DNA from 3 places in the Staphylococcus equorum genome. Region 3 is predicted to be linked to each of the others. Evidence: riboswitches for the same ligand, from Rfam matches in the RefSeq annotation. Region 3 holds a riboswitch; each other region holds the start of a gene.
The links. A riboswitch is a leader RNA that binds a small molecule or an ion and turns the genes downstream of it on or off. The one in region 3 is predicted to bind S-adenosylmethionine.
Positions count from the first base shown of each region.

Region 1: it holds a riboswitch for S-adenosylmethionine, as region 3 does, so the genes downstream of both, PYW44_RS09595 (methionine ABC transporter ATP-binding protein) here and PYW44_RS01630 (MetQ/NlpA family ABC transporter substrate-binding protein) in region 3, are expected to answer to the same signal.
Region 2: it holds a riboswitch for S-adenosylmethionine, as region 3 does, so the genes downstream of both, metK (methionine adenosyltransferase) here and PYW44_RS01630 (MetQ/NlpA family ABC transporter substrate-binding protein) in region 3, are expected to answer to the same signal.

Region 1 is NZ_CP118982.1:1,999,206-2,002,478, reverse strand. It holds gene gcvH (glycine cleavage system protein GcvH) at 1-200, shown strand, start outside; gene PYW44_RS09605 (toprim domain-containing protein) at 506-898, shown strand; gene PYW44_RS09600 (thioredoxin family protein) at 895-1,194, shown strand; SAM riboswitch class I at 1,250-1,357, shown strand; gene PYW44_RS09595 (methionine ABC transporter ATP-binding protein) at 1,443-2,468, shown strand; gene PYW44_RS09590 (methionine ABC transporter permease) at 2,461-3,156, shown strand; gene PYW44_RS09585 (MetQ/NlpA family ABC transporter substrate-binding protein) at 3,180-3,273, shown strand, end outside.
Region 2 is NZ_CP118982.1:1,089,932-1,093,204, reverse strand. It holds gene PYW44_RS05370 (nuclease-related domain-containing protein) at 1-47, opposite strand, end outside; gene metK (methionine adenosyltransferase) at 143-1,339, opposite strand; SAM riboswitch class I at 1,449-1,561, opposite strand; gene pckA (phosphoenolpyruvate carboxykinase (ATP)) at 1,728-3,273, shown strand, end outside.
Region 3 is NZ_CP118982.1:366,970-370,242, reverse strand. It holds gene PYW44_RS01635 (lactate/malate family dehydrogenase) at 1-630, opposite strand, end outside; gene PYW44_RS01630 (MetQ/NlpA family ABC transporter substrate-binding protein) at 722-1,540, opposite strand; SAM riboswitch class I at 1,633-1,737, opposite strand; gene panE (2-dehydropantoate 2-reductase) at 2,043-2,960, shown strand.

The DNA.
Region 1 (3,273 bases), 1.1 Mb from region 3:
CAGTAAAAACAGTTTCAGAACTATACGCACCTGTTACTGGGAAAGTTGTCGAGTCTAACGAAGAATTAGAAGACAGCCCAGAATTCGTAAATGAATCACCATACGATAAAGCATGGATGGTAAAAGTTGAATTAAGTGATGAAAGTCAATTAGATGAATTACTATCAGCTGAGCAATACTCAGAAATGATTGGTGAATAAAAACAAAGTATGAACTCCATGATATAGATTATCTTGGGGTTTTTTTAATGAGAATAATCTATTTTATGTGGTTTTTAGTCAAGTTAAAAGATGCATAAAGTGAGCTATAGTAAATCATAGCTTAATAGTACTAAAAAACAGTTCTTATATAAGATAATGAATATTTAATTAGATGTCTTTAAATGACAAAAATTATTTTCAATAATAAGATAAGATTAGGAATATGTAAATTATGTTTATAGTCGCTAAGTATTGTGAAGAACTAAGTAGATTGAACAACTATCAACATTTAGAGGGTGGATGTCATGACGATACTAAACCAAGTTATCATTGTCGAAGGCAAGTCAGACAAGAAGCGGGTAAAGCAAGTTATTGATCAGCCAATTGATATCATATGTACAAACGGTACTATGGGCATTGATAAAATCGATGAAATGGTTGAAACTTTATATGATAAACAAGTGTATATTCTTGTTGATTCAGATAAAGAAGGTGAAAAGATACGGAAATGGTTCAAACGATATCTCAGTGAAAGTAAACATATACGCATAGATAGACAATATTGTGAGGTTGCTAGATGCCCTAAACCATATTTATCCAAAGTACTGCGAAAACATGGTTTTTCTGTAAAAGACGCAGAAAAAGTAGCTAAAGCAAAATTAGATTATATAGCTGAAAGGGTAAGTTTATTAACATGAATGTAACAAGTGAACACCGTGCAGATGTGCACGAACATGAAGAAAAAGAAAAATATTTAATATTTGGTTATACACCAACGTGTGGAACTTGTAAAGTTTCAGAACGCATGTTAGATATAGCAAATGAAATTTTGAAACTACCAATTACAAAAATAGATTTGAATTTTCATCCTGATTTTAGCCAAGCGCAAGAAATACAATCTGTACCTGTGCTCATGTTGATGTCTAAAGGTAAAGAGCAGAAAAGAATTTACGCATTTCAATCTGTTCCTTATTTGTTAGAAAATTTAAAATAGTTATTGACGAAACATGAGTGCGATGATAGGATTAAAAATAATTAAATAAATGATACTCTTATCAAGAGTGGTGGAGGGATGTGCCCTTTGAAGCCCGGCAACCGTCTGAATCAGAAATGGTGCCAATTCACATGAAGTTACGATTAACTTTGGGAGATGAGAGAAGCGATTAATGCTTTCTCTTTTCTTCACTGAATAATAGAGGAAGCATTTTTTAATTGATAGTGTAATACAAGGAGGCAAGTGTGATGATTGAATTAAATCAAATAGTCAAAAGGTACAAGACAAAAAAACACGACGTACTAGCTGTAGATCATGTTGATTTAAACATTCAATCAGGCTCAATCTTTGGAGTAGTTGGTTTTTCAGGAGCGGGGAAAAGTACTTTAGTAAGACTCTTGAACAATCTCGAGCAACCTACTTCAGGTGACGTAATTATTGATGGAGATAAGATTGGTGATTTATCTAAATCAGATTTAAGAAAAAAACGTCAAAAAGTGAGCATGATTTTTCAACATTTTAATTTACTGTGGTCACGAAATGTATTAAATAATATTACATTTCCGCTAGAAATTGCTGGTGTTTCGCGCCGTGAAGCGAAGCAACGTGCTTTAGAACTAGTGGAATTGGTAGGACTAAAAGGAAGAGAAAATGCATATCCATCGGAATTATCAGGCGGTCAAAAGCAACGTGTCGGTATCGCGCGTGCATTAGCTAATGAACCTACTGTATTGCTTTGCGATGAAGCAACAAGTGCTTTAGATCCTCAAACGACAGATGAAATTCTAGAATTATTATTAAAGATTAAAGAAGAACGAAATTTAACAATCGTAATCATTACACACGAAATGCATGTCATTCGACGTATCTGTGATGAAGTCGCTGTTATGGAAAATGGCCGTGTAATTGAACAAGGCAAGGTTACAACTGTCTTTGAAAACCCACAACATGAAGTAACAAAACGCTTTGTGAAAGATGATTTAGACGATGATTTTGATGAATCTATCACAGATTTAATAACATTAAATGAAAATGATTATGTAGTTCGCTTGAATTTTACAGGAAGCAATACTACGGAGCCGTTAGTATCATACATAACTAAGACGCATAATATTGATGTAAATATATTGGAAGCTAATATTAAACATACGAAAGACGGTTCAATCGGCTTTTTAGTAGTGCATTTACCAACAGTAAATTCAGAAAAATTCGAAAAGTTCAAAAATGATTTAGAAGCGCAACACGTTTCAGTGGAGGTGTTAAAGCATGGGTAATTCGTTTGGTGACATACTCCGTGAGATGGTTACTATGCCAAATATTAGTTGGGACGAAGTTTGGTTAGCAACATATGAAACAATTTATATGACTGTAATAGCAACAGCGTTTGCTTTTGTTTTAGGACTGATTTTAGGTGTATTACTCTTCTTATCAGCTAAAAGTAAATCACCAGTGGCAAGAGTCTTTTATAGTGTAGTTTCATTTATCGTAAACTTATTCAGAGCGATACCTTTCATTATTCTCATACTCTTGTTGATTCCATTCACAAGTTTAATATTAGGAACAATTAGTGGACCAACTGGAGCTTTACCAGCATTGATTATTAGTGCTGCACCGTTCTATGCAAGATTAGTAGAGATCGCATTTAAAGAAATCGACAAAGGCGTAATCGAAGCGGCTTGGTCAATGGGCGCAAATACATGGACAGTAGTGAAAAAAGTCCTTTTACCAGAAGCAATGCCAGCTTTAATATCCGGTATTACAGTGACTGCAATTGCTTTAGTTGGATCAACAGCGGTTGCTGGTGTAATTGGTGCAGGTGGTTTAGGTAACTTAGCGTATTTAACTGGCTTCACACGAAATCAAAATGACGTCATATTTGTATCAACAGTTTTAATACTGATTATTGTATTTATCATTCAATTTATTGGTGACTGGTCTACAAATAAAATAGATAAACGATAAATTTTAAAAGGGGACTTTATTATATGAAAAAAATATTAAGTTTAGTTTCTGTAGTTGCTTTAGCACTTTTATTAGCAGCATGTGGCGGTGGCGGAGATGAAAAAGATAAGACAATTA
Region 2 (3,273 bases), 720 kb from region 3:
ATGATTGCCACGATTAAACCAATTTCTATTGGCCCTAATGAATTCATAACAAAAACGCTCCTTTATGTGTTCAGTAACTTAATTATAATAGATAATAGCTCATCATTCGATAGAAAAGTCCATAAAATTAAATTTTAGTTTATTATACTTCTACAGAATCTTTTAATAAGTTTACTTTATCTAATTTTTCCCATGGCAATAAGATATCTGTACGGCCAAAGTGACCATAGGCAGCTGTTTGTTTATAGATTGGGTGTTTTAAATCTAACATTTTAATAATGCCAGCAGGTCTTAAGTCAAAATGCTTACGTACCGCTTCCACTAATTCATTTTCACTGACACTACTTGTTCCAAATGTATCAATAGAAATTGAAACTGGTTCAGCAACCCCAATTGCGTATGCTAATTGTACTTCACATTTGTCTGCTAATTTAGCCGCTACAATATTTTTAGCTACATAACGTGCAGCATAGGCAGCAGAACGGTCAACTTTTGTTGGGTCCTTACCACTGAAACAACCGCCGCCATGACGTGCATAACCACCATATGTGTCTACAATAATTTTACGACCAGTAAGTCCAGCATCTCCTTGAGGACCACCAATCACAAAACGACCAGTAGGATTAATATAAAATTTAGTGTCTTCATCTAATAGATTTTCAGGCACTGTTGGATAAATGACGTGCGCTTTAATGTCATCTTGTATTTGTTGCAATTCAGTATCTTCTGCATGTTGCGTAGAAACAACGATAGTGTCTATACGTTGTGGTTTATCCTGTTCATCATATTCAACTGTTACTTGTACTTTCCCATCTGGGCGTAAATATTTTAATATTTCATCTTTACGCACATCAGATAATTTCTTAGCGAGTTGATGTGATAAGAAGATTGGTAAAGGCATATACGTATCCGTTTCATTCGTAGCATAACCAAACATTAAGCCTTGGTCGCCAGCACCAGTTGCTTCAATTTCTTCTTCAGAAACATCATTACGATACTCTAATGCTGTGTCAACACCTTGCGCGATGTCAGGAGATTGCTCATCAATTGCTGTTAATACGGCCATAGTTTGACTGTCATACCCATATTTTGCACGTGTGTAACCAATCTCTTTAATTGTTTCCCTTACTACTTTTGGAATATCAACATAAGTTGTTGTAGATATTTCACCTGAAATTAACGCCATACCAGTAGTTACCGTAGTTTCACAAGCTACCCTTGCATTAGGATCGTCTTTTAATATCTCATCTAATATTGCATCAGATACTTGATCCGCTATTTTATCTGGGTGCCCTTCTGTTACAGATTCTGAAGTAAATAATCTTCTATTGTATGTCATAATTTGCTCCTTTAGTTTTAAATTACGAAAATTCTCTCTCTGTTGAGCTCATTAAAAAGGGCCTTCATCACTATATTAAATAGAGAGAAGGCCCTTATACGTCCATTCGCTCTTATCGTTCAGACGATATATGTCTGCAAACGGTTTGGCACCTTTCTTCGTATTAAGAAGAGGTTGCTGGGCTTCATTGGGTCCATGTCCCTCCGCCACTCAGGATAAGAGAATCCGTTAAGTCCTATAGTACCTAATCTATGATATATTGTCAATTTAACAATTATTATTATTTATTTAAATTTCCTTTTAATATGATGTGGACTAATAATACATATGTGTTATACTCTTTAATTGTAAAGGCTTACATTAACTAAATAGCGTTGGAGGGATTAGTATGGCGGTAGATACATACACATACACAAGCAAGATTGAAAGTATATTGGACAAACCATCATCATTATTTCAATTATCTACAACACAGTTGTATAACAAAATTTTAAATAATGATGAAGGCGCATTGACTGAACTTGGAGCAATTAACGCTAAAACAGGTAAATACACAGGTCGTTCTCCAAAAGATAAGTTTATTGTAAATGAACCATCTTATAGAGATGACATCGATTGGGGTAACATAAATCAACCTATCGAAGAAGAAACTTTCTTAAATTTGTATGATAAAGTTTTAGCCCATTTAAACAAAAAAGATGAACTTTATGTATTTAAGGGTTATGCAGGTAGTGATGAAGATTCACAATTAGAACTCACAGTGATTAATGAATTAGCTTGGCATAATTTATTCGCACAAAATATGTTCATTCGCCCAAGTACTAGAGAAGAAGCTAGCGAAATCAAATCTGATTTCACTATTGTTTCAGCACCTTCTTTTAAAGCAGTTCCTGAAGTTGACGGCACAAACTCCGAAACATTTATAATTACCTCTTTCAAACATAAAGTAATATTGATTGGTGGCACTGAATATGCTGGAGAAATGAAAAAAGGCATATTCTCAGTAATGAACTACTTACTCCCTAAAGATAAAATCATGAGCATGCACTGTTCAGCTAATGTTGGCGATAAAGGTGATGTTGCTTTGTTCTTCGGATTATCCGGTACAGGTAAAACAACACTTTCTGCTGACCCAACACGTAAACTGATTGGTGATGATGAGCATGGTTGGAATGAAAACGGCATTTTCAATATTGAAGGCGGCTGTTATGCTAAAGCAATTAACCTTTCATATAAAAAGGAACCACAAATTTACGACGCAATTAAATATGGTACTATTTTAGAAAACGTAGTTGTCGATGAAGATGGTGATGTAGACTTCGATGATAACTATTACACTGAAAATACAAGAGCCGCTTATCCAATTGATCATATCGATAATATCGTGACACCCTCTAAAGCAGCACATCCGAATACAATTATTTTCTTAACTGCTGATGCTTTTGGTGTATTACCACCTATTTCTAAATTATCTAAAGATCAAGCAATGTACCATTTCCTAAGCGGCTTCACAGCTAAATTAGCTGGTACAGAACGTGGTGTTACAGAGCCAGAACCATCATTCTCAACTTGTTTCGGTTCACCATTCTTACCTCTCAACGCAAAAGTATATGCAGACCTATTAGGAGATTTAATTGATGAACATGACGTAGACGTTTATCTAGTTAACACGGGTTGGACTGGTGGCCAATATGGGCTCGGACGTCGTATCAGCCTTAACTATACAAGACAAATGGTAAACCAAGCTATTACTGGACAATTAAGTGAAATAGAATATATTAAAGATGATATGTTCGGATTAGATATCCCATTAGAAATTGAAGGTGTACCTCAGACATTATTAAACCCTATTAATGCTTGGAGTAAGCCAGAAGCATATAGAGAGCAAGCTCAAGATTTAATTAATCGTTTTAAACATAATTTTGAAAAATTCG
Region 3 (3,273 bases):
TATGCGCGTTTTATCGATAGGTGGAGTATCCGTCAATTGTTGAAATTCATCTAATGTCATGCCATAAATTCTAACTTTACTCCATACAGGAACTGCATGTTGCCCGTGTTCTCCAATCACAAACGCTTCAACATTCTTAGGGTCAACTTGGTAATATGACGCAATCAATGTTTTAAATCGAGATGTTTCCAAAGATGTACCAGTACCAATTATTTTATGTGAAGGGTACTGAGATGCATTGCTCATATAAGTAATTGTATCTACTGGATTGGAAACTAAAATAACAATCGCATCTTGTGTCACTCGATTAATTTGTTTCATGACTCCTTCAATCATAATTCGATTACCTTTCGCAAGCAATACCCGGTCACCCTCATTAGGATCTGTTGGCACACTTGCTGTAATTACAATGAATGAGGCATCGGTTAAATCCTCGTAATTGCCCTCGCGAATATTGATGTGGGTTGAATTAGGTAAACCTTGCGTGTGCAAATGATCCAGTGCTTCACCACTTGCTCTTTCTGTATCTGTATCAATTAATACAATATCTGAGAATAAATTTAAATTTTGGACGTCTGTAAGTACTTGGCTTCCTACTTTACCAAGCCCAATGATTCCTATTTTGGACATTTTATCCCCGCCTTATTTATAGAATATTAATATATGGTACTTTTAATTACTATATAAAATGTAACCAATTTATTGTGTTATCTATGACAACCTATTTTTCATAAGGAATGACGTCTTGACCGTATTCTTTTTTAATAAAGTCTTGTGTATCTTTTGATTGTAGTACTTTAATTAACGTTTGATATTTTTTATCATCTTTATGGCCTTTTTGAACGGCGACTATATTTGCAAATGGTGATGATTTATCCTCAACTGCAATCGAATCTTTATGTGGTGTTAGTCCATTATCGATAGCATAGTTGGAATTCATAATAACTGCCGCGCCTTCTTTGCTGTTATATGTTTTTGGTAAAAATTCAGCACCTTGTTTGTTATTGAATTTTAAATCCTTTTTATTTTCTACAATATCTTCAAATTTTGCATCTTCAATATTTACACCTTTTTTAATTTTAATTAAACCTTTATCAACAAAAAATGATAAGAAGCGTCCTTCTTCAGCAGGATTGTTCGATACATAAATTGTTGAGCCTTTAGGGATATCATTAATATCTTTATATTTTTTACTGTACACACCCATTGGCGTAGTTAAGACTTTTCCTACTTCTTCAATATTATAGTTATGATCTTCTTTTTCAGCTTTTAGATAAGGCACGTGTTGGAAAAAGTTTGCATCTACATCGCCTTTATCTAATAATTTATTAGGCACTTTATAGTCATTCACTGTCTTAATTTCTAATTCATAACCTTCTTCTTTCATTGCTTTTTTAGCGTGTTTTAGCACTTCGCCATGTGGTGCAGGAGACGTTGCTATCGTGATTTTTTTATCCTCACCTTCACCCTTTGAATTTCCGCACGCTGCTAATATAACTGCTAATACTAATAACGAAACTAAACTTGTAACCCTTTTCATCAAATCTCTCCTTATAATTTGTTTTAATTTACGACTAAAGCTATGTATAAAAAAATACTTTCTCTTGGTTTTCAAGAGAAAGTATCCACCTTCCCTCATCTTTGAAAGTAAAATTACTTTCTGTGAATTAGCACCATTTCAAAAACGACGGTTGCTGGGCTTCATAGGGCACATCCCTCCACCACTCTAGATAAGAGTAAATCATATGTATTTGATTGTTTTAATCCTAGCATCGCACTCATGATTAGTCAATAAGTTTTTAGAAAATTCTAAATCATTTGTTTTCATAAATATTTCCACTTCGTTCCATGTGAAACAATAATCATTCTGATAGTTAACTTTATAATTTGAGAAGCTAAAGAAAAAATAACACCTTAATTTAATATATACATCTACAATAATAATATAAAATATATATATATATATGCGTAATAATTTTATGAAGTGGTATATATATATTAACAAGTTAGAAATAATACATAACACGAGGAGTTGCATAATAATGAGAATTTTAGTCTTAGGAGCAGGTGGTATCGGGGGCTACTTTGGTGGTCGCTTAGCTGAAGGTGGTCAAAACGTTACATTTCTAGTACGTTCAAAAAGAAAATCATATCTAGAGCGTAATGGTCTATCTATTCATAGCGAAAAGGGTGACTATCACTTTAACCCTCAACTTATTACAAGAAAAGACCGTGTGAAACCATTCGATATAGTGCTCTTGTCTTCTAAGTCTTATCATTTAGAACATGCGCTTGAAGATTTAACACCATTTGTTAACGGTAATACAGTGATTATTCCATTACTTAATGGAATCGCACATCTACCAAAGTTACAATCAACTTTCGGTGAAAATAAAATTATGGGTGGTTATTGCGTTATTGAAACGACTTTAAACCCCGTTGGTGAAATCGTTCATACAAGTCCTTTTGACAAACTCTTTTTTGGTGAATTAAATGGTGATCAAAGTGAACGTGCTGAACAAATTGCTCAAGCTTTTTCAAATACCAAAGCTGAATTTATTTTAAGTTCAAATATCCAGCAAGGTATGTGGCATAAATATTTAATGATCACTGTACTATCAAGTCTTACTACACTCATGCATGCACCAATTGGACCAATTCGTGATAGCGTGGGAGGCGTTGATTTTATTGAGTCACTATACAATGAAATCGCTTCAATTATGCGTACACATAATGCGCCGATTTCGGATAATATCGTCGATCAATATATGAAATCACTGCCGAAATTATCCTATCACTTCAAGACTTCTATGCAACGAGATATGGAAAAAGGATTAAATATTGAAGCAGATCATTTACAAGGTTATTTATTAAATTTAGCAGCATCATACCAATTAAATGCACCTCTGCTAACTACTGTTTATCAAAACCAAAAAGTATATAAGGAAATGCTTCAATAATAACTATTTAAAATCTTTGTTTATAGAACTTAATGAGCAGTTGCATAGTGCCGACAAAGTCTTCAACTTTGTCGGCACTTTTTAGTACACACTTACAGCAGGCATGACTCATCCTATAGTATTCGGCTAGTACTTTTCCCGCCGGAGTCGGCACAAATCACTGCCTTGATTCATTGAAGGAACTAAAATATAGGACAACAAATATATAAATGAATTAGCGAAAAAGAATTCTTCCATTTCCTTGTAAATTTAGTAAAGAAATTGATAAACAAAGATTATCTCAAGGAAAAACATCTATAAAAAATAAACCAAA